One region of the Streptomyces sp. SCL15-4 genome, then DNA from elsewhere that is predicted to be linked to it. Evidence: riboswitches for the same ligand, from Rfam matches in the RefSeq annotation. Region 1 holds a riboswitch; the other holds the start of a gene.
What was found. Region 1 has a riboswitch for S-adenosylmethionine ahead of thrC (threonine synthase). Riboswitches for the same ligand answer to the same signal wherever they lie in the genome.
Positions count from the first base shown of each region.

Region 1 (11,374 bases):
TCGCCAAGGGCTGGACGAGTTCCTACGTGTGGCCCAGCCTGAGCAAGGGCCGCAACACCATCTCGGTCTCCTGCCAGCCCGGCGACAAGTGCAACGTCCTGCTGGACCAGATGTGGATCAAGAAGGGCCGGGTCACCCGCTAGGTGTGCTGTCCGGACAGCACACCTAGGCCGCGCCGGCCACTCCCGTGATGCGGACCCGGCCGAGGAGTTCCGCGTACACGGCCCGGTCGAACTCGCCGGCCGCCGGGGCCCGTACCGTCGCCGCCGACAGGGCGGTCGCGCGGATCAGGCGGTCCGGCCACGGGATGCCTTCCGCCAGACCGGAGAGCAGGCCGGCCACCGCCGAGTCGCCGGCGCCGGTCGGATTGCCGGGGACGCGGGCCGGCGGGGCGGCGCGCCAGTGGCCCTCGGGGGTGACGGCGAGCAGGCCCTCCGCGCCGAGGGAGGCGACCACCGCGTGCGCGCCCCTGCGGCGGGCGTCCTGGGTGGCGCGCAACGGCTCGTGGGAGCCGGTGAGTTCGGCCAGTTCCTCGGCGTTCGGCTTGATGACGTCCGGCCGGGCGGCGACCCCGCGGCGCAGCGGCTCGCCGCTGGTGTCCAGCAGCACCGGCACGCCCGCGGACCGGGCCGCGCGGACCAGGCCCGCGTACGCGCCCACCGGCACCCCCGGCGGCAGGCTGCCGCACAGCGCCACGGCCGAGGCATCCGGCAGCAGCTCCTGGTACCGGCGGAGGAAGCCCGCCCACTCGGCCGGGGTGATCTGCGGGCCCGGCTCGTTCAGCTGGGTGGTGTCGCCGGTCAGCTCGTCCACCACCGCGACGGTGCGCCGGCTCGCCCCGGAGACCGCCACCAGCGCGTCCGCCGGGCCGCCGGGCACCTCGGCCAGCATCGACCGCAGGGCCTCGCCGGTGCCGCCGCCCGCGAAGCCGGTGACCGTGACCTCGTGGCCGAGGGCGGCCAGCACCCGGGCGACGTTCACGCCCTTGCCGCCCGGGCGTTCGGTGACCTCCGAGACGCGGTGCGAGGCGTGCGGCCGCAGCGACCGCACGCGGTAGGTGATGTCGAGAGCGGTGTTCAGCGTGACCGTGAGGATCACCCGGGCCGACCTCCCTCGAAGTCCGTGCGGTGTCTGCGGTTTCCGGGGCCTCGATCATGCCAAAGAGACGGCCACCGGCCCAGTGCGCGGGCAGGTCGTCGTCTCCTCGACAGGGTTACGGATCAGGGCAGTTGGGGCGCTACCACCCATTCGCCCCGCCGCATCACGCCCTTCAGCCGGAAGTCCGCGTCCAGCAGCACCAGGTCGGCGTCCTTGCCGGGCTCCAGCGAGCCGACCCGGTCGTCCAGGCCCAGCAGGCGCGCCGGGTTGGCCGACAGCGCGGCCACCACGTCCTCGACCGGCAGCCCGTCGACGGTCACCGCCCGCCGGAACGCCCGGTCCAGGGTGAGCGTGGAGCCCGCGATCGAGCCGCCCTCCACCAGCCGGGCCACGCCGTCGCTGACCTCGACCTCCAGCGGGCCGAGCAGATAGCGGCCGTCGCCGCTGCCGGCCGCGTCCATGGCGTCGGTGATGAACGCGACCCGGTCCGCGCCGGCGTGCCGGAACGCCAGTTCCAGCGCGGCCGGGTGCAGATGGACGCCGTCGTTGATCAGCTCGACGGTGACCCGCTCGTCCTCCAGCAGCGCGGCGATCGGGCCGGGCGCGCGGTGGTTCAGCGCGGGCATGGCGTTGAAGAGGTGGGTGGCGACCGTGGCGCCCGCGTCGATGGCCTCGGCCGTCTGCTCGTAGCTCGCGTCCGTGTGCCCGATCGCCGCGATCACGCCGTGCTCGGCGAGCAGCCGTACGGAGTCGATGCCGCCGGGCAGTTCGGTGGCGAGGGTGACCATCTTCGCGTGGCCGCGCCCGGCGTCGATCAGCTTGCGGACCTCGGCCGGGTCCGGGTCGCGCAGCAGCGCCTCGGAGTGCGCGCCCTTGCGGCACGGCGAGATGAACGGGCCCTCGAAGTGGATGCCCGCGATCTCGCCCTGCTCGGCCAGCTCGCCGAGCAGGGCGGCCTGGCGGACCAGCAGGTCCATCTCCTCGGTGACGGTGGAGGCGACGAGCGTGGTGGTGCCGTGCAGCCGGTGGGCGTGCACGGCCGTCAGGACGTCCTCGGCCGTGCCGGCGAAGGAGGCACCGCCGCCGCCGTGGTTGTGCAGGTCCACGAAGCCGGGGACCAGCCAGTGGCCGGTGACGTCGACGACCTCGGCGCCGGCCGGCGCGGTGGCGGCGATGCGGGTGCCGTCGACCGCCAGCCGGCCGTTCTCCACGGTCCCGGTGGGCAGCACCACGCGCGCGCCGGTGAGCACCTGTGGCGTCGTCGTGGCGGAGCGCGCAGTTCCCCGCGTCCCTCTCGGGGCGCCGTCCGGGGCCGGAGTTTCCCGCTCGGTTGCCATCAGGTGCTTACCTCCGGAGTCGTAGGAGTGGTCGTCAGCAGGTCGCGGGCCAGCAGCCCCGCGCCCAGGCAGCCGGCGCTGTCGCCGAGGGCGGCGGGGACGAGGGCGGGCGCCTTCTGGAAGGTGATCCGTCGCCGGACGGCGTCCCGCAGCGGTCGGAACAACACTTCCCCCGCCTCGGCGAGCCCGCCACCGATGATCAGCGTGCGCGGGTCCAGCAGGGTGACGGCGGTGAGCAGGCCGTCGGCGAGCGCGTCCACCGCCTCCTGCCAGACCCGGACGGCGTTCGGGTCACCGGACGCGACGGCCCGGGCGCAGTCCGCCGCGTCCGCGTCCGGGTTGCCGCAGGCCGCGGCCCAGGCCGCGCTGACGGCGGCGGCGGAGGCGTACCGCTCCAGACAGCCGCGCTGTCCGCAGGGGCAGTCGGTGCCGCAGGGCCGTACGACGATGTGGCCGATCTCGCCCGCGAAGCCGTGCGCGCCGGACTCCACCCGCCCGCCGATGCCGATCGCGCCGGCGATCCCGGTGCCCAGCGCCAGGAACAGGAACCGGTCCGTGCCGCGGCCCGCGCCGATGCGGCCCTCGGCGAGACCGCCGGTGCGCACGTCGTGGCCGAGGGCGACGGGCATGGCGAGCCGGTCGGCGAGCAGCGAGCGCAAGGGGACGTCCCGCCAGCCGAGGTTGGCGGAGTAGACGGCGGTGCCGTCGGCTTCGTCGACGATGCCGGGGACGGCGATGCCGGCCGCGCCGGCGGGCTCGCCGTACTGCTCGGCGCCGTGCGCGCGCAGGTCGGCGGCGAAGTCGAGGATGCCCGCCACGACGGCCTCCGGGCCGCGGTCGCGGCCGGTGGAGCGGCGGTCGCGGTGCAGCAGCGTGCCGTCGGCGCCGACGAGGGCCGCCTTCATCCCGGTACCGCCCACGTCCAGGGCGATGACATGTCTCACCACCCGCCTAGTGTGACCCTCCCACCCGCGAGAGGTCTAGTCCACTCACGTGGTGTAGACCTTATGTGTCCATATGTTGAACGGTCAGACGGCAGGGTTGGGGCTTTGAGGGTGCGTCGGGGTACGGCAGGAACGATCGCGGTGGTGTCCGCACTGGGCATGACGGCGGTTCTCGGCGGCTGCGGGAGCACGGGCTCCTCGGAGGTCACGCTCAGACTCGTCGCCGCCGACTACGGCGACTCCGCTGGGCACAGCTCCAAGAAGTACTGGGACGGCCTGGTCAAGGACTACGAGGCGAAGCACCCCGACGTGCAGGTCGAGGTCAGCGTCTACTCCTGGAACGACGTCGACCGCAAGGTCAAGGAGATGGTCGACGCCGGGCACGCCCCCGACCTCGCCCAGATCGGCGCCTACGCCGACTACGCAGCCGCCGGCAAGCTCTACCCGGCCTCGGAGCTGCTCTCCATCCGCACCCAGGCCAACTTCCTCTCCCAGCTCTCCGACGCCGGCCAGTGGAAGTACACGCAGTACGGCATCCCGTTCGCCGCCTCCACCCGCGTGCTCTTCTACAACAAGACCCTGTTCGCCAAGGCCGGCATCACCCCGCCCGGCACCTGGGCCGAGCTGGCCGCCGACGCCGCGGCGCTGGAGAGCAAGGGCGTGAAGTACCCCTTCGCACTGCCGCTCGGCCCGGAGGAGGCCCAGGCCGAGACCATGCAGTGGCTGCTCGCCGGCGGCAACGGCGGCAGCGGCTACACCGACGACATCGGCACCTACACGATCGACTCCGCCACCAACGTCTCCACCTTCACCTGGCTCAAGGACGAGCTGGTCGACAAGGGGCTCACCGGCCCCGTCGCCCCCGGCAGGCTCAACCGCGCCGACGCCTTCGCCGCCTTCGCCGACGGCAAGGTCGGCATGCTCAACGGCCACCCGACGCTGATCCAGCAGGCCGCCAAGAAGGGTGTGAAGTTCGGCACCGTGCCGATGCCGGGCCGCACCGGCAAGGCCAGGGCCTCCATGGGCGTCGCCGACTGGATGATGGCCTTCAAGCAGAACGGGCACCGCGACCAGATCGGCGACTTCCTCGACTTCGTCTACTCCGACAAGAACGTCCTGGACTTCTCCCGCACCTACGGCCTGCTGCCCGTCACCAGCTCCGCGTCCAACGCCATGAGCGCCTCGGACCGGCCCGGCGACAAGGTCCTGCGGCCCTTCCTGGAAGAGCTGCCCAGCACCGAGCTGTACCCGGTCGGCAAGACCTCCTGGGCGGCGGTCAGCGCGGCCGTGAAGCAGAACATCGGCCAGGCCGTCGCGCCGAACGGCAGCCCCTCCGGCGTGCTGACCCGGCTCCAGTCGACGGCCACGGCGGCCGACAGCAGCACCGCGAACTGAGCGCGCCGCCCCGGCCGGCCGCTACCGTGGCCGGCATGGAACTGGGCAGCCGCGAACGAGCCATCCTGGCGCTGGAGCGCCGGGCCTTTGCCGGGCCCGGCGCGAAGGAGCGCGCCATCCGCGAGGAACTGGACCTGTCCCCGGTCCGCTACTACCAGCTCCTCAACGCCCTCTTGGACGACGAGCGCGCCCTCGCCCACGACCCGGTCACGGTCAACCGCCTGCGCCGCGTCCGGCAGGCGCGCCGCGCGGAGCGCTGACCTCCTGCTCCGGCCGAGGCGTGAGCCCGGCCCGCGCCGGATACTGTCCCGGTATGGACCCTCTGCCCCTTCCGCAGACCCGGACCGGCCGTGACGGACTCGCCGCGCTGCTCGCGCGGCCGCGCACCGCGCTGATCGGCCTGGACTTCGACGGCACCCTGGCCCCCATCGTCGCCGACCCCGAGCAGGCCCGCGCCCACCCCGACGCCGTGCCCGCGCTGGCCGCCCTCGCGCCCGGGATCGCCTCCGTGGCCGTGATCACCGGCCGGCCGCCCGAGGTCGCCGTCCGCTACGGCGGCTTCGCCGGCGTCCCCGGCCTGGAACACCTCACCGTCCTCGGCCACTACGGCGCCGAACGCTGGGACGCGGCCACCGGCACCGTCACCGCGCCGCCGCCGCATCCCGGCGTGGCCGCCGCCCGCGCCGAACTGCCCGGCCTGCTGGAGCGGGCCGGCGCCGGCGACGGCGTCCGGATCGAGGAGAAGGGCCGGGCGCTCGCGGTGCACACCCGCCGCGCCGCCGACCCGCAGGCCGCCTTCGACTCCCTGCGCGCCCCTCTCGCCGACCTCGCCGGCCGCCACGGACTGATCGTCGAACCCGGCCGCATGGTGCTGGAGCTGCGCCCGCCCGGCATGGACAAGGGCGTGGCCCTCCTGGACCACGCCCGTGCCGTCGGCGCCGGCTGCGTCGTCTACGCCGGCGACGACCTCGGCGACCTGCCCGCCTTCACCGCGGTCGACAAGCTCCGCGCCGACGGCGTCCCCGGCCTGCTGATCTGCAGCGGCAGCACGGAGGTCACCGAACTGGCGGAACGCGCCGACCTGGTCGTGGACGGCCCCGAAGGAGTCGTCGCACTGCTGCGGAGCCTCGCCGCTCAGCTCGGCTGAGCGGTCAGGGCCTGAAGCTGGTCCAGGAACCAGCGGGCGGGCGGCAGCGCGGTCGCGGCGGCGGACAGCCGCTTGGACCGGGCCGCCCGCTCCTCCGCCGGCAGGGACAGCGCCTCGTGCAGCGCCCGCGCCGTGCCCGTGATGTCGTACGGGTTCACCGTGAACGCGTCCTCGCCCAGCTCCTCGTGCGCCCCGGCCTCCCGGGACAGCACCAGCGCGCAGCCCTCGTCCGAGACGACCGGGACCTCCTTGGCGACCAGGTTCATGCCGTCCCGGATGGGATTCACCAGCGCCACGTCGGCCATCCGGTAGGCGGCCAGGGAGCGCGCGAAGTCGTCCTTCACGTGCAGCACCACCGGCGTCCAGCCCGCCGTGCCGTACCGCTCGTTGATCCGGTCCGCCACCCGCCGCACCTCGGCGGTGTAGTCGCGGTACACGGCGAGGTCCTGGCGGGAGGGGTAGGCGAACGCCACGTGGACGACCTTCTCCCGCCACTCCGGGTGATCGGTCAGCAGTTCCTCGTACGCCAGCAGCCCGCGCACGATGTTCTTGGACAGCTCGGTGCGGTCCACCCGGACGATCGTCCTGCGGCCCGGGCCGACCTCCTCGCGCAGCGCCGCCATCCGTTCGGCCACGTCCTCACGGTGCGCCCGCTCACGCAGGAAGTCCGCGTCCGCGCCCAGCCCGTGCACCCCGATCAGCGTGCCGGAGGGGATGCCGGGCCCCAGCACCTGACGGCAGCAGGCCGTGAAGGCGTCCGCCCAGCGCCGGGTCAGGAACCCGGCCCGGTCCGCGCCCAGGATGCCGCCGAGCAGCTCGGCCGCGATGTCGTCGGGCAGCAGCCGGAAGTAGTCCGGCGGGGCCCACGGGGTGTGCGAGAAGTGGCCGATGCGCAGGTCGGGCCGGAGCCGGCGGAGCATCCGGGGGGCCAGCGCCAGGTGGTAGTCCTGGATCAGCACCGCCGCGCCCTCGGCCGCCTCCTCGGCCAGCGCCTCGGCGAACGCCCGGTTGTACGCCTGGTACGACGCCCACTGCCGGCGGAACTCCGCGTCGAACACCGGCTCCAGCGGGGTCTGGTACAGCAGGTGGTGGACGAACCAGAGGACCGAGTTGGCGATGCCGTTGTACGCCTCGGCGTGCACGGACGCGTCGATGTCGAGCATCCGGACCCGCTGACCGCCGGTGTCCGCGGCCGGCAGCAGCCCGCCGTCCGCGCGCCGCACGGCCGCCCGGTCGCCGTCGCCCAGCGCGGCGCACACCCACACCGAGCCCGCGTCCGAGCCGATGGCGGACAGCCCCGAGACCAGCCCGCCGCCGCCCCGCCGGGCGTCGAGCGAGCCGTCCTCGCGGAGCTGATAGGAGACCGGGCCGCGGTTCGAGGCGACCAGTACCCGAGCTTGTTCGGCAGTGCGCGTGGAAGCCATACGCCTCAACCTAGCCCGGCCCGTAAACCCTCAAACGTGCGATCCACCTGCGAAGTCGGTCGTATACGGACCGTTCACGCCACCTTCCGGTCGGCGTACTCCGCGATCTCCACCATGGGCGGGCGCTCCTCGGTGTCCACCGAGTAGGTCCGCGGCTCGAAGCCGTCCTCGCCCCGCTCGAACTGGGTCAGCGCGGGCCGCACCAGATGGCCCCGGGCCAGCCGGAGCTGGGCCGTGCGGTAGATCGCGGCGGCCATCCGGCCGAGGGCCTGGCCGTCCTGGTGGCGGTGCTTGCGCACGCCGACGTCGACCTGGGCCAGCGCGTCCAGGCCGGCCAGGTGCAGCGCGTCCACCAGCATGCCCAGCTCCACGCCGTAACCCACCGGGAACGGCAGCTGCTCCAGCAGCGAGCGGCGGGCCGCGTACTCGCCGCCGAGCGGCTGCACGAAACCGGCCAGCTGCGGCCAGTGCATGTTCAACAGCGGCCGGGCCATCAGCTCGGTGACCCGGCCGCCCTGACCGGCCGACCCGGCGAGCGGCCGGTCGTACATCGCCTTGACCAGGTCCACCTCCGGGTCGGTGAGCAGCGGCCCGACGATCCCGAGGACGAAGTCGGAGGAGAACTCCTTGAGGTCGGCGTCGACGAAGCAGACGATGTCCCCGCCGGTCACCAGCAGCGAGCGCCACAGCACCTCGCCCTTGCCGGGGACGGCCGGGAGCCGGGGCAGGATCTCGTCACGGTGCACGACCCGGGCGCCGGCCCGCGCGGCGACCTCGGAGGTGCGGTCGGTGGAGCCGGAGTCGACGACCACGATCTCGTCGACGAGCGGAATCTGCTCCACGAGGTCGTGGCGGATGACGGCGACGATGTCGCCGACCGTCTCCTCCTCGTTGAGGGCGGGCAGCACGACGCTGATCGTCTGGCCCGTGCGCTGCTTGGCGGCCAGCACCCGGTGCGGCGGGCGGTCGGCCACGGACCAGGAGCGGCGGCTCAGCCAGCGCTCGACTTCTTCCAGCACGGTCGGCGGCTCCTCACTGTCACGACCACACGTCACCGTGTGATGCATCTCGCGGTTCGGACGACTATCTCAACTGTCCTGGCCTTCGGTTACAGTCTTGAACAACGCCGATGACCATCGCATGTCGGGGGGTCAAGCGGCGTTGACAACCACATACAGCTCATCCAGAGGGGCAGAGGGACACGGCCCGATGAAGCCCCGGCAACCCTCCAGCCGATTCTCGTCTTCTTCCGAGCGAGGCTCCCGGCTAGGGAAGGTGCCAAATCCGTCTCACGGCGAGATGCGTCGTGAGGAAGATGAGGAGAAAGGGCCTCGCCTCACATGGCTGTGCAGACAGTTGCCACCCCCAGCGACTCCACCGTGGACCTCGGTCCCGCCTCGGCCCTCAGCTGTCGCGAGTGCGGCCACCGGGTGCCGCTCGGACCGGTCTTCGCCTGCGAGGAGTGCTTCGGCCCGCTGGAGATCGCTTACGACTTCTCCGCCTACGACACCGAGGAACTGCGCCGGCGCATCGAGGCCGGCCCCGCCAGCATCTGGCGCTACGCCCCGCTCCTGCCGGTCCCGGCCGACGTCGCGGAGAAGCCCAATCTCAACCCCGGCTGGACCAAGCTGGTCAAGGCCGACAACCTCGCCGGCGAACTGGGCGTGACCGGCGGCCTGTACGTCAAGGACGACTCCGGCAACCCGACCCACTCCTTCAAGGACCGGGTCGTCGCCCAGGCCCTGGAGGCCGCCCGCGCCTTCGGCTTCACCACGCTGTCCTGCTCCTCCACCGGCAACCTCGCCGGCGCCGTCGGCGCCGCCGCCGCCCGGGCCGGCCTGCGCTCCTGCGTGTTCATCCCGCACGACCTGGAACAGGGCAAGATCGTCATGGCCGCGGTCTACGGCGGCGAACTCGTCGGCATCGAGGGCAACTACGACGACGTGAACCGCTTCTGCTCCGAGCTGATCGGCGACTCGGCCGGCGAGGGCTGGGGCTTCGTCAACGTCAACCTGCGGCCGTACTACGCCGAGGGCTCCAAGACCCTGGCGTACGAGATCTGCGAGCAGCTCGGCTGGCGGCTGCCCGACCAGATCGTCGTCCCGATCGCCTCCGGCTCCCAGCTCACGAAGATCGACAAGGGACTCCAGGAGCTGATCAGGCTGGGTCTGGTCGAGGACCGGCCGTACAAGATCTTCGGTGCCCAGGCCGAGGGCTGCTCCCCGGTCTCCACCGCCTTCAAGGCCGGCCACGACGTCGTCCGGCCGCAGAAGCCGGACACCATCGCCAAGTCCCTGGCGATCGGCAACCCGGCCGACGGCCCGTACGTGCTGGACGTGGCCCGCCGCACCGGCGGTGCCGTGGAGGACGTCACGGACGAGGAGATCGTCGACGCCATCCGGCTGCTGGCCCGCACCGAGGGCATCTTCGCGGAGACGGCGGGCGGGGTGACCGTCGGCGTGACCCGCAAGCTGCTCGAGGCGGGGCTGCTGGACCCGGCGAAGACCACGGTCGTCCTCAACACCGGTGACGGCCTGAAGACCCTGGACGCGGTGGCCGGGACCGGCCTGACCGCCACCATCCGCCCGACCCTGGACTCCTTCCGAGAGGCTGGCCTCGCATGAGCGTGACCGTTCGCATCCCCACCATCCTGCGCACCTACACCGGCGGCCGGGCCGAGGTCCCGGCCGAGGGCGCCACGCTCGGCGAGGTCATCGCGGACCTGGAGAAGAACCACACCGGGATCGCCGCCCGCGTCCTGGACGACCAGGGCAAGCTGCGCCGGTTCGTCAACGTGTACGTCAACGACGACGACGTGCGCTTCGAGCAGGGCCTGGAGACGGCGACCCCCGATGGCGCCGGCGTGTCGATCATTCCCGCGGTCGCCGGCGGCTGATCCTTTCCGACGGCGCGGCCGGTCACCGACCGTCCACTCGATTGCCCCCTCCGTAAGAGAAACGGAGGGGGCAATTCTGCGTGATTGAACGCGGTAGAGTTGGGGAACACGGTCGCGGCCCGATGGTCGCGAGCCCTGGATTCATGCCGCGCGCCCGATAAGAAGTAGCCAAGTTGTGCGGGTTCTGCGCGGCTTTTGTGGCTTTTATGGGGCCCGACTTGCCCTGGAGTCGGGTGAATTCTCGCCATATTCCGGACCCCGCACGTCCAGAATTCTCGTCCGATTGACCTGTTGCAGACGGCAGTTGGACAGATACATTCAGCCGCGGTCGACGCGTTCCGGCGCACGCCCCCGACCAGTTGGGGGGTGAGGTCTGACCCGGGTCCGCGAAGTGTGGATCTGTGCAAGGGCCAGTAATAGGGGAGTTAGGCATGGCTCAGGGCACCGTCAAGTGGTTCAACGCGGAGAAGGGGTACGGCTTCATCGCGGTCGACGGTGGTGCGGACGTCTTCGTCCACTACAGCGCGATTCAGATGGACGGCTACCGCACCCTGGAAGAGGGCCAGCGGGTCGAGTTCGAGATCTCGCAGGGCCAGAAGGGTCCGCAGGCCGACATGGTTCGCGTCACCGCCTGAATGTTTTCGCGTGAAGGGCCCGCACCTCACAGAGGGTGCGGGCCCTTCGCCGTGCCCCCGGCCGCGCCCCGGTTCCGGTGTTCGCGGGCGGCTGACGGGCGCCGTCCACCCGGCCGGGCGCTTGCACTCGACCATGCCGAGTGCTAATCATTGCGTTAGCACTCTGAAGGTGAGAGTGACAGCGAAGGACCGGGTCGGTGAGGCCCGCAGGCCGGGTGGGGCAAGGAACCACGAGGCCGGCGAGCCGTCCGTCGCGGGCGCGGGCGCGGTCCGAAGGAATCACCCCCAGTCCTGGAGGGACCACTTCACATGGCCAAGATCATCGCGTTCGACGAGGAGGCGCGGCGCGGCCTCGAGCGCGGCATGAACCAGCTCGCGGACGCCGTGAAGGTGACGCTCGGCCCCAAGGGCCGCAACGTCGTCCTCGAGAAGAAGTGGGGCGCGCCCACGATCACCAACGACGGTGTCTCCATCGCCAAGGAGATCGAGCTCGAGGAC
Region 1 covers NZ_JAOBTQ010000001.1:4,679,483-4,690,856, forward strand. Annotated here, with positions in the region: gene SCK26_RS20670 (carbohydrate-binding protein) at 1-143, shown strand, start outside; gene SCK26_RS20675 (1-phosphofructokinase family hexose kinase) at 166-1,098, opposite strand; gene nagA (N-acetylglucosamine-6-phosphate deacetylase) at 1,221-2,348, opposite strand; gene SCK26_RS20685 (ROK family protein) at 2,435-3,379, opposite strand; gene SCK26_RS20690 (extracellular solute-binding protein) at 3,521-4,774, shown strand; gene SCK26_RS20695 (DUF3263 domain-containing protein) at 4,810-5,034, shown strand; gene otsB (trehalose-phosphatase) at 5,088-5,921, shown strand; gene SCK26_RS20705 (trehalose-6-phosphate synthase) at 5,909-7,345, opposite strand; gene SCK26_RS20710 (glucosyl-3-phosphoglycerate synthase) at 7,420-8,364, opposite strand; SAM riboswitch class I at 8,522-8,667, shown strand; gene thrC (threonine synthase) at 8,686-9,969, shown strand; gene SCK26_RS20720 (MoaD/ThiS family protein) at 9,966-10,241, shown strand; gene SCK26_RS20725 (cold-shock protein) at 10,673-10,876, shown strand; gene groL (chaperonin GroEL) at 11,186-11,374, shown strand, end outside.

Region 2 (11,374 bases), 1.4 Mb from region 1:
ACCGTGACCACCGCGACCGTGCGGTACTGGCCCGAGTCGATGAAGGCCCGGGCGGTGTTGATGGAGGAGATCCAGGAGCAGCAGCCGTTGTCGACCTGCAGTACGGCCGCCTTGGTGGCGCCGACCGCGTACTGGATGGCCGTGCCGACACCGGGCGAGAAGGCGTCGTTCAGCTGGGAGGCGCAGATGATGAGATCAACGTCCTCGGCCTGTACGCCGTTTCGCTCCAGCAGCTTCTCAAGTGCCTTCGTGCCCAGCTGGGCTGACGTGTAGTCGGGCCAGGCGAAGCGCCGCTCGTGCACGCCCGCGAAGAACGCGTGGTCGCCGAGATCGCCGCCCTCGCTTGACAGCTCGCTGTTCCGGACCACCCGCTCCGGCATGAAATTAACCACGTCGACAATGCGAGTTTGTGACACGAATTTTTCCCCGTCTTTGTACTGATGCTGCCCGCGGAAATGCCGATCGGACATACGTCGGGGCCCCGAGAGAACAATGAAAGCTCGTTGACCGGCCCCGCTTCCCCCGTCGTGTGCGCAGGCGACGGAGGGGAATTCCCTTGCGCAGTGAGAACGAAAATCACCTTATGATCACGACGATAACGGAACGATACCGGCAAGGTAACCAGATGATAACGTTCGGTCAGCTGTTTGGCCGAATCCCGCCATATCGCAGCGAGTTGATGATCCGTCGGGTTGCGCGGTACGGCCGATTTACCGCAGTGGGCGGCTAAACGTGAGCTATCTAACGCCGATTCGCCGTTGGCCGGATTACGGGGTGGCGGAACGGGGGTCGGCCGGGCGGCGCCGGACCCGGTCGCAGGGCGGTTCGCGCGGCCCGCGCGGACCTGGCGGAGGACGGCCGGACGGGCGGTTCCGGCCCTCGTGTTCGAAACACCCCCGGCCGGAGTAATGGCCCGGCTATCCGGACAATCTGCGTAGTACGGTGTGAATACACCAAACCACGGCGGTCTGGAGCACTATGGGAAACCGGGACATGCCGGAAGGGCGCCCGCCTGCCGAGCAGCCCGCCGGCGCGGGTGTGCACGGTGCCGTCTTGGTGGCCGACGAGGAGAATCCGTTCGCGGACCCCGGACTGCCCCCGCACGAGCACCGGATCCAGGACATCGACGAGCGGGCCGCGAAGCGGTCCGAGCGCGCGGTGGCGCTGCTGTTCACGGTGTCGATGCTGGCCACCATCGGCTTCATCGTCGCCTACCTGGTCATCCCGAACGACAAGTCGATCTTCGTCTTCCCGATCGGGCACCTGAGCGCGATGAACTTCGCGCTCGGCCTGACGCTGGGCGTGGCGCTGTTCTGCATCGGCGCGGGCGCGGTCCACTGGGCCCGCACGCTGATGTCGGACGTGGAGATCGCCGACGACCGGCATCCGATCGAGGCGTCGCCGGAGGTCCGGGCGAAGGTCCACGCGGACTTCCGCCAGGGTGCCGCGGAGTCCGGCTTCGGCCGCCGCAAGCTGATCCGCACCACCATGTTCGGCGCGATGGCGCTGGTGCCGCTCTCCGGCGTGATGCTGCTCGGCGGACTCGGACCGGCACCGGGCACCACGCTGCGCCACACCCTGTGGGCCAAGGGCAAGCGGCTGGTCGACATGAACACCGACCAGCCGCTGCGTCCCGAGGACGTGGTCGTCGGCTCGCTGACCTTCGCCAAGCCCGACGGCCTGGCGGAACGCGCCGAGGACTTCCAGGACGAGATCGCCAAGGCGGCCCTGATGATCGTCCGGCTCCAGCCGGCCGACATCAAGGACAAGCGCGAACTCGACTGGTCGCACCAGGGCATCGTCGCCTACTCGAAGATCTGCACCCACGTGGGCTGCCCGATCTCGCTGTACGAACAGCAGACGCACCACGTGCTGTGCCCCTGCCACCAGTCCACCTTCGACCTCACCGACGGCGCCCGAGTGATCTTCGGCCCCGCCGGCCACGCCCTGCCGCAATTGCGCATCGGCGTGGACAGTGAGGGTTACCTCCAGGCGCTCGGCGACTTCGAGGAGCCCGTCGGTCCTGCTTTCTGGGAGCGCGGATGAGTACTGCACCGACCGAAAACCCTCGCCCCGGCGCGGCCGGCCGTCCTCGCGGGACGGCACCGGCCGGCGAGCGCCTGGCCGACTGGGCCGACGGGCGGCTGGGGCTCTACACCCTGGCCAAGGCCAACCTGCGCAAGATCTTCCCCGACCACTGGTCGTTCATGCTGGGCGAGATCTGCCTCTACTCCTTTCTGATCATCATCCTGACGGGTGTCTTCCTGACGCTGTTCTTCCATCCGTCGATGAACGAGGTGACGTACCACGGCAGCTACGTCCCGCTCCAGGGACAGCTGATGTCCGAGGCGTTCAGCTCGACCCTGCACCTCTCCTTCGACGTGCGCGGCGGCCTGCTCATGCGGCAGATCCACCACTGGGGCGCGGTCGTGTTCATCGCCGGGATGTTCGTGCACATGATGCGCGTGTTCTTCTCCGGCGCGTTCCGCAAGCCGCGTGAACTGAACTGGCTGTTCGGCTTCCTGCTGCTCGTCCTCGGCATGTTCACCGGCTTCACCGGCTACTCGCTCCCGGACGACCTGCTCTCCGGCACCGGTGTCCGCTTCATGGAGGGCGCGATCCTGTCCGTGCCGATCGTCGGCACGTACCTGTCGTTCTTCCTCTTCGGCGGCCAGTTCCCCGGCCACGAGTTCGTGGCCCGCTTCTACACCATCCACATCCTGCTGCTGCCGGGCATCATGCTGGGACTCGTGGTGGCCCACCTGATCCTGGTCTTCTACCACAAGCACACCCAGTTCACGGGCCCCGGCAAGACCGAGAAGAACGTCGTCGGCATGCCGCTGATGCCCGTCTACATGGCCAAGGCCGGAGGCTTCTTCTTCCTGGTCTTCGGCGTCCTCGCGGCCCTCGCCGCCGTCGCGCAGATCAACCCGATCTGGGCGATCGGCCCCTACCGTGCGGACCAGGTGTCCACCGGCGCCCAGCCCGACTGGTACATGGGCATGGCCGAGGGACTGATCCGCGCCATGCCGGGCTGGGAGATCCGCTTCTGGGGCCACACCCTCGTCATGGGCGTGTTCGTCCCGCTGGTCGTGTTCGGCCTGATGCTCGCGGCCATCGCGGTCTACCCGTTCGTCGAGGCGTGGATCACCGGGGACAGGCGCGAGCACCACATCCTGGACCGCCCGCGCAACGCGGCCACCCGCACCGCGTTCGGCGTCGCCTGGCTCACCGTGTACTTCGTGATGCTGATCGGCGGCGGCAACGACATCTTCGCCACCCACTTCCACCTGTCGATCAACGCCGTCACCTGGTTCGTCCGGATCGCCTACTTCGTCGGCCCGGTCATCGCCTTCCTCGTCACCAAGCGGATCTGCCTGGGTCTCCAGCGCCGGGACCGCGACAAGGTGCTGCACGGCCGCGAGACCGGCATCGTCAAGCGGCTCCCGCACGGCGAGTACATCGAGGTGCACGAACCGCTCAGCCAGGAGCAGCTGCACACGCTCACCTCGCACAAGCAGTACACGCCGGCCGAGATCGGCCCGACCGTCGACGAGAACGGCGTCGAGCGCAAGGTGCCGGCCTCGGAGAAGCTGCGCGTGAAACTGTCCCACGCCTACTACGGCGAGGAGAGCCAGATCCCCAAGCCGACCGTCGACGAGTACAAGGAGATCGCGAGCGGCCACGGCCACCACTGATCCCCGTCACGCCGAGGGGCCCCGTCCGGGTCGCGGACGGGGCCCCTCGGCGTGCGTCCGGCTGGATAGGGTGGGGACGACGAGCAGGCATCTGGACAAGGAGCGGCTGATGAGCGCTGTGACCCCCGCTGGAGGCGACACCGCGGCGGGCCGCTCCTGGCCCGTCCTGCTGAACGGTCTGCTGGAGGGCCGGGACCTGGCGGCCGACGACACCGCCTGGGCGATGGACAAGATCATGCGCGGTGAGGCGACCGACGCGCAGATCGCCGGGTTCGCCGTCGCGCTGCGCGCGAAGGGGCAGACGGTCGAGGAGATCACCGGCCTGGTCCGCACGATGTACCGGCACGCGAACGTGATCGAGGTGCCCGGCCGCACCGTCGACATCGTCGGCACCGGCGGCGACGGGGCCAAGACGGTGAACATCTCCACGATGGCCTCGCTCGTCGTCGCCGGCACGGGCGCGAAGGTCGTCAAACACGGCAACCGGGCCGCGTCCTCGGCGTCCGGCTCCTCCGACGTGCTGGAGAAGCTCGGCGTCAACCTCGACCTGACGCCCCGCCGGGTGGCCGAGGTCGCGGAGGAGGCCGGCATCACCTTCTGCTTCGCCGTGAAGTTCCATCCGGCGCTGCGCCATGTCGGTGCCGCGCGCGGGCAGTTGGGCATCCGCACGGTGTTCAACCTGCTCGGTCCGCTGACCAACCCGGCGCAGGTGCGGGCCCAGGCGGTCGGCGTGGCCGTCGCCCGCGAGGCCCCGATCGTCGCGGGCGTGCTCGCCGAACGCGGCAACTCCTCGCTGGTCTTCCGCGGCGACGACGGGCTGGACGAGCTGACCACGACGGCCACGTCCCGGGTCTGGGTGGTGCGCGACGGCAAGGCCGCCGAGGAGCCCTTCGACCCCCGGGACGTCGGCATCGACCTGGTCCCGGTGGAGGCCCTGCGCGGCGGCGACCCGGAGTACAACGCCCAGGTCGCGCGCAGGCTGCTGGACGGCGAGCGGGGCGCCGTACGGGACGCCGTGCTGCTGAACTCCGCGGCGGCGCTGGTGGCCCTGGACCCGACGGACGAGCCGCTCGCCGACCAGATCCGCGCGGGGCTCGTGAAGGCCGCCGAGTCCGTCGACTCCGGCGCGGCGGGCCGCGTGCTGGAGCGCTGGGTGGCGGCCAGCAACGCCTGACCCGGCGCGGCCGGGGACCGTCCCGCGATCCGGACACCGGGTTGCGGGACGGCGATCACTTCACGTACGTTCCTGTACCAGGTCATGAGTGACAGTCATGAGGCCCCGGCCGACTGTCCGGCAACCCTCCGTCCGTGGCGGGGTGCCCCGGGTGAAGACCAGGCCGTGGACAGCAAGGTCCACGGCAAGCGCGGATCCCTCGCACCACCAGGGATCCTGGTCGTCGAGGAGTCTTCCGTGAGCAAGCGAATGCGTTAGGGCCGCAGAGCCCCGCCTCCGCACACCCTTTTCCCTGCTTGTTTCCCTTCCTCGTATTCCTTCACGGGAGTCCGCCATGTCTGTCTCCACCGCTGCCGCCGACCAGTCGCTTTGCACCCCTCTGCCCGTTCTGGGGCGAGATGTCACCGTCCCGCTGGTCACCGGCGGAGAAGTCACCTACGCGGCCCTGGACTACGCGGCCAGCGCCCCCGCCCTCCAGCGCGTCTGGGACGACGTCGCCGCCTACGCCCCGTACTACGGCAGCGTCCACCGCGGGGCCGGCTACCTCTCCCAGCTCTCCACCGACCTGTTCGAGAACGCCCGCGGGACCGTCGCCGAGTTCCTCGACTGCCGGGCCGGCGACCAGGTGGTCTTCACCCGCTCCACCACCGACTCCCTGAACCTGCTGGCCCGGGTGGTCCCGGCCGGCTGCCAGGTCTTCGTCTTCGAGACCGAGCACCACGCCTCCCTGCTGCCCTGGCAGCACGCCGAGGTCACCTACCTCGACGCCCCGCGCACCCCCGGCCAGGCCGTGCAGATCCTGGAGCGGGCCCTCGCCGACCGCGACCCGTACGGCCCCGCCCTGGTCTGCGTCACCGGCGCCTCCAACGTCACCGGCGAGCTGTGGCCGGTGCGCGAACTGGCCGCCGCCGCGCACGCGCACGGCGCCCGGATCGTCCTGGACGCCGCCCAGCTCGCCCCGCACCACCCGGTGTCCGTCGCGGACCTCGACGTCGACTGGATCGCCTTCTCCGGCCACAAGCTGTACGCCCCCTTCGGCTCCGGCGTCCTCGCCGGCCGCGCCGACTGGCTCCGGGCGGCCGAGCCGTACCTCGCGGGCGGCGGCGCCAGCCGCCGGGTGACCCGGCGCGAGGACGGCGGGGTGGACGTCGAGTGGCACGAGAGCGCGGCCCGCCACGAGGCCGGCTCCCCGAACGTCATCGGCGCCTACGCCATCGCCTCCGCCTGCAAGGCCCTCGCCGAGGCCGGCTGGGACACCCTCGTCGCCCGCGAGCGGCACCTGATCGACAAGGTCCGCGCGGGCCTGGCCGAGGTTCCCGAGGTGCGGGTGCTGTCCCTGTTCGGCGACGACGCCCCGCGTGTCGGCGTCCTCTCCTTCGTCGTCCAGGGCTGGAACAGCTCCCACTTCGCCGCCGCGCTCTCCGCCGAGTACGGCATCGGCGTCCGCGACGGCCTCTTCTGCGCCCACCCGCTGGTGCGCACCCTGCTCGGCACCGACCCGGGGACCCAGGGCGAGTGCGGCGCACCGGAGGCGGCGCCCGGCGAGAAGTCCCTCAACGCCATCCGCGTCAGCTTCGGCGCGGGCACTCCCGACGAGCACGTGGAGCGCTTCGTGAACGCCGTCAGGGAACTGGTCCGGGACGGCGCGAAGTGGCGGTACCGCACGGAGGAGGGCCGCTGCGTGCCGGCGGTCTGAGAAGCCCTCCGAAGGAGCACGGGGCCGTACCGGTGAGCGCGGGGCCGTACCGGTACGGCCCCGTCGGCATGGCCGTGCCGGGACCTAGCTGTCCAGGCCGATCGCGAACGCGGCTTCCAGGTCGTGCTGGGAGTAGGTGCGGAACGCCACGTGCGTGTCCGTGGCCTGCACGCCGGGGATCTTGCTGATGCGGCCGGGGATGACCTCGGCGAGGTCCTCGTGCCGGGCGACCCGGACCATGGCGATCAGGTCGTAGGTGCCGGTGACCGAGAAGACCTCGCTCACGCTGTCCAGCGCGGCGATCCGCTCCGCGATCTCGGGGATCCGGTCCACGCTGGTCTTGATCAGAACGATCGCGGTGATCACGGTTGTCTCTCTCCCTCGGTGACCGGAGCCGGTGCGTCCTTCACTCTAGTGGTACGCCCGTAGCGCACCCACGCGTAGCCGAAGCCGAGGCCGAAGCCCACCAGGTGGGCGAGGTAGGCCACCCCCGGCCCGTCGGAGGCGCGCCCGGCCGCCAGCCACTGCAGGGCCGCCCAGCAGGGCAGCACCACCCAGGCCGGGAAGCGCAGCGGCAGGAAGAACAGGAACGGCAGCAGACTGGTCACCCGTGCGCGGGGGAACAGGTACAGAAAGGCTCCGAGGACCGCAGAGACCGCTCCGGAGGCGCCGACCAGCGACTGCCCGGAGGCGGCGTTGGCCACCGCGTAGCCGAGCAGGGCGCCGCAGCCGCAGCCGACGTAGAAGAGAGCGAACTCCACCCGGCCCATCCGTTCCTCGGTCATCGCTCCGAAGACGAAGAGGAAGAGCATGTTGCCGAGCAGGTGCACCCAGCTGCCGTGCACGAACAGCGCGGTGGCCGGGGTCAGCGCGGCCCCGGCCGGCCCGTCGAACAGCTCGGCCGGGACCACGCCCCAGCGCCGGAAGTACGCCCGCTGCGCGGCGAGCAGGGCGTCCCCCGTGCCGTACCCCGGCACCAGCCCGGAGGCCGGGCCGAGGACGAAGAGCACACAGCACAGGGCGATGAGGGCGTACGTCACCGGCGCCGAGGTGTCCCGGACCGCCCTGAAGGTCCTGCCGGCCGCCGTGCTCCTGGAGCTGATCATGACTACAGAGCATGACGTAACGGGACGCAACCCGACAGACCGCCTCGCCGCCGTGAACGGACGGGCGGCGAGCGCCCGGCAGGCCGTAGGGTTACGAGCCACACGCGTCGGGGAGCGGCGCGGACCGACCCGAGAAGGAAGCGAACCAGCGCGATGACGGTTCCCCTGCCGACCGCCACGACCCGGTGGCGCTGCGCCCTCTGCGGCAACCTCACCCGTTTCGACGTGACCCGCTCGTCGAAGGTCGTCGAGTACGTTCACCTCGATCTGGCCGGCGAGCCGACGGTGGAGGAGCGCGAGGTGGTCAGTGAGACCATCGAGTCGGTGCGCTGTCGCTGGTGCAACGCGGTGGACCAGGTGGAACTCGTGGACAGGCCGGGCGCCGGCTCCTGAGCGGAGCGGCCCCCGGAGAGGCTTCTTCCGGTATTGGGGTGTGTGACGGATGGTGGAGACCGCAGGCGGGGGGCCGGGCGACGGCACCGCCGAGGTGCTTGACCGTCCGCTGCCCGACGGCGTGCGCCGGCGGGTCGTGCAGATCGTCTCGGACGGCTTCGGCGGACTGACCCTGGCGGAGCTGCCCGCCCAGCTGAGGCAGTACGCCCGCTTCGCCCCGAATCGCCGGGCCAAGTTCGCCGGGAACGCGATGGCGGCGGCGCTGGAGACCGACGCGCTGTTCCGGCAGCGGATCGGCGAGCGGTTCCGTGAGGCCCAGTCGGAACTGGCCGCGGCCCTCGACTCCGGCTCCCCGCCCCCCGCCGCCGACCCGCTCGACGTGGCGGCGGCGGCCTATGTGCTGCGCCCGGCGGGCTGGGTGAAGCTGGTCACGGCGGCCGGCGAGGAGGCGCAGCGCGCGGACGCCGAGCGGGCCGACGAGGAGAACCGGGCCGAGCTGGAGCGGCTGCGCGCGGAGCTGGCGCAGGCCCGCGACCACACCCGCGCCGAGACCGAACGGCTGCGCGCGGAGCTGGAGACGGCCCGCAGGGAGGCGGAGTCGCTGCACCGCAAGCTGCGGGCCGCGCTCAGCGACGTCAAGCGGGGCGAGGCCGCGCTGCGCAAGGCGTACGGCGAGGTCGACGCCGCGCGCGCCGAGGCGCAGGCGCAGGTGTCGGCGGCGGAGAGCGAGTCCCGGCGGCTCAAGGGCCGCCTGGGCGAGGCCGAGGCGGCGCTGGAGGCCACCCGCCGGGCGGCCCGGGAGGGCCGGAGCGTGGAGGACATGCGGGTGCGGCTGCTGCTCGACACCCTGCTGGACGCCACCCAGGGGCTCAGGCGCGAGCTGGCCCTGCCGCCGGTCTCGGTGCGCCCGGCCGAGACGGTCGACGCGGTGGAGCCGGGCCGGATGACCCCGAAGGACATCGCGGCGCGCGCCCTGTCGGAGAACGACCCGGCCATTCTCGACCAGTTGCTGGCGCTGCCGCAGGTGCATCTGGTCGTCGACGGCTACAACGTGACCAAGACCGGTTATCCCCAGATGCCGCTGGAGAAGCAGCGGCTCAGGCTGCTGGGCCAGCTCTCGGCGCTCGCCGCGCAGACCGGGGCCGAGGTCACCTGTGTCTTCGACGGCGCCGAACTGGCCGCGCCGGTGCTGCTCGCGCCGCCGCGCGGGGTGCGGGTGCTGTTCTCCAAGCCGGGTGTCACCGCCGACGAGCTGATCCGGCAGCTGGTGCGCGCGGAGCCGCCGGGGCGTCCGGTCATCGTCGCCTCCACCGACCGGGAGGTCGCCGACGGGATCGCCAAGGCGGGAGCCCGGCCGGTCGCTTCCGCGGTGCTCCTGAAGCGGCTGTCCTGAACGCCCAACGGACGTAGCCGTTGCCCGAATTGGCGGCATTGTCAGGCGACGTAGGGTCAACCCGATCTCACTACCCGTGAGTTATGTGCAAAGAATGCACGGCCTGACGCGTTTTTTTGCTGTGAGGATTTGAACTGATCACAACTGGGTCACTAGGGTCTGGCTCGAACCTCCGAACGGGTGATCACTCTCAAGAAGGAGTTCTCCCTCCGTGGCGTCCCACCGTCGACCCAAGCAGCCGAGTCGCACCCGCGTGACCGTGCTGACCACCGCAGCCGCCGCTGCCGTCGCGCTCAGCGCGAACGCCGCCAACGCCGCCCCCAGCGAGAAGCTGAGCAAGGACGAGGTGAAGGCGAAGGTCGACAAGCTCTACGAGCAGGCCGAGCAGGCGACCGAGAAGTACAACGGCGCCAAGGAGAAGCAGCAGAAGCTGCAGAAGGAAATCTCCACCATCCAGGACAACGTCGCCCGCGGCCAGGAGGAGCTCAACAAGCTGCGCGACGGCCTCGGTTCGCTGGCCACCGCCCAGTACCGCTCCGGCGGCATCGACGCCTCGGTCCAGCTGTTCCTGTCCTCCGACCCGGACGACTACCTCGACAAGGCGTCCACGCTGGACCAGTTGAGCAGCCAGCAGGTCGACGCGCTGAAGAAGATCCAGGACAAGCAGCGCGAACTGGCCCAGGAGCGGGCCGAGGCCACCGAGAAGCTCAAGGACCTCTCCGCCACCCGCACCGAACTGGGCAACAAGAAGAAGGAAGTCCAGGGCAAGCTCGGCGAGGCCCAGCGGCTGCTGAACACCCTGACCGCCAAGGAGAAGCAGCAGCTCGCCGAGGAGGAGCAGAAGCGCGCCAAGGCAGGGCAGGAGCGCGCCAACCGCTCCACCGGCAGCGAGCGTCCCGACCTCGGCGACGCCCCGCCCGCCTCCGGCCGGGCCCAGGCGGCCTTCTCCGCCGCCCAGACCAGGCTCGGCTCGCCGTACGTCTACGGCGCCACCGGCCCGTCCTCCTTCGACTGCTCGGGCCTGACCTCCTGGGCCTACGCCCAGGCCGGCGTCTCCATCCCGCGCACCTCCGAGGCCCAGTCCCAGATCGGCACGAGGATCACCTCGGTCAACGATCTGAAGGTCGGCGACCTGGTCTTCTTCTTCAACGACCTGCACCACGTCGGCCTGTACGCGGGCAACGGCCAGGTCCTGCACGCCCCGCGCACCGGCACGGTCGTGCGGTACGAGTCCATGAGCACCATCGGCGGCCCGTTCATGTGGGGCGTCCGCGTCTGACATCCCGCGGCACACGGACACGGTGGCGCCCGAACGGGCGAATCACCGGAACCGGAACTGACCCCGTGCCCCGCCGCTGACCTGCGTCAGCGGCGGGGCGTCAGCATGTCTTGACGCCGAGGTCTTTGGTCCGGGCCCCCGCGCGCGGCTACTGTCTGCCGCGTTTCCCCGCCGCCGGGGCCTCCCCGTCCCCGGCGTCGGGGAGACGGTCCGACGTCCGCCAGCCAAAGGACTGCCGTGGGGTCCCATCGCCGCCTTGCCCTGTCCGGATTCGACCGGGGTGCCGCCGCCCTGTGCGTGCTGTCGGCCGCGCTCGGCGCCGTACCGGCACACGCCGCGCCCGGGGCCGGTGACCGCGCCGAGGTGGACCGGCTGTACGCGGAGGCCGAGAAGGCGACCCAGGCCTACGACAAGGCCGAGGAGCGCGCCGGTGAGCTGCGCCGGCGGCTCGGCGCCACCCAGGACCACCTGGCCCGGCAGCAGCAGCGCGTCAACGACCTGCGCGAACAGCTCGGTTCGCTGGCCGGCGCCCAGTACCGGTCCGGCGGCATCGACCCGGCCGTCGCCCTGCTGTTCTCCGCCGAGCCCGAGGAGTACCTGGAGAAGGCGGCCACGCTCGACCGCATCGGCGCCCG
Region 2 covers NZ_JAOBTQ010000001.1:6,074,609-6,085,982, forward strand. Annotated here, with positions in the region: gene SCK26_RS27235 (3-oxoacyl-ACP synthase III family protein) at 1-392, opposite strand, end outside; gene SCK26_RS27240 (ubiquinol-cytochrome c reductase iron-sulfur subunit) at 979-2,046, shown strand; gene SCK26_RS27245 (ubiquinol-cytochrome c reductase cytochrome b subunit) at 2,043-3,698, shown strand; gene trpD (anthranilate phosphoribosyltransferase) at 3,808-4,872, shown strand; SAM riboswitch class IV at 4,953-5,069, shown strand; gene SCK26_RS27255 (aminotransferase class V-fold PLP-dependent enzyme) at 5,207-6,568, shown strand; gene SCK26_RS27260 (Lrp/AsnC family transcriptional regulator) at 6,653-6,934, opposite strand; gene SCK26_RS27265 (rhomboid family intramembrane serine protease) at 6,931-7,674, opposite strand; gene SCK26_RS27270 (hypothetical protein) at 7,828-8,067, shown strand; gene SCK26_RS27275 (NYN domain-containing protein) at 8,117-9,460, shown strand; gene SCK26_RS27280 (C40 family peptidase) at 9,672-10,739, shown strand; gene SCK26_RS27285 (NlpC/P60 family protein) at 10,977-11,374, shown strand, end outside.
Region 2: another riboswitch for S-adenosylmethionine. It lies ahead of SCK26_RS27255 (aminotransferase class V-fold PLP-dependent enzyme); the one in region 1 lies ahead of thrC (threonine synthase).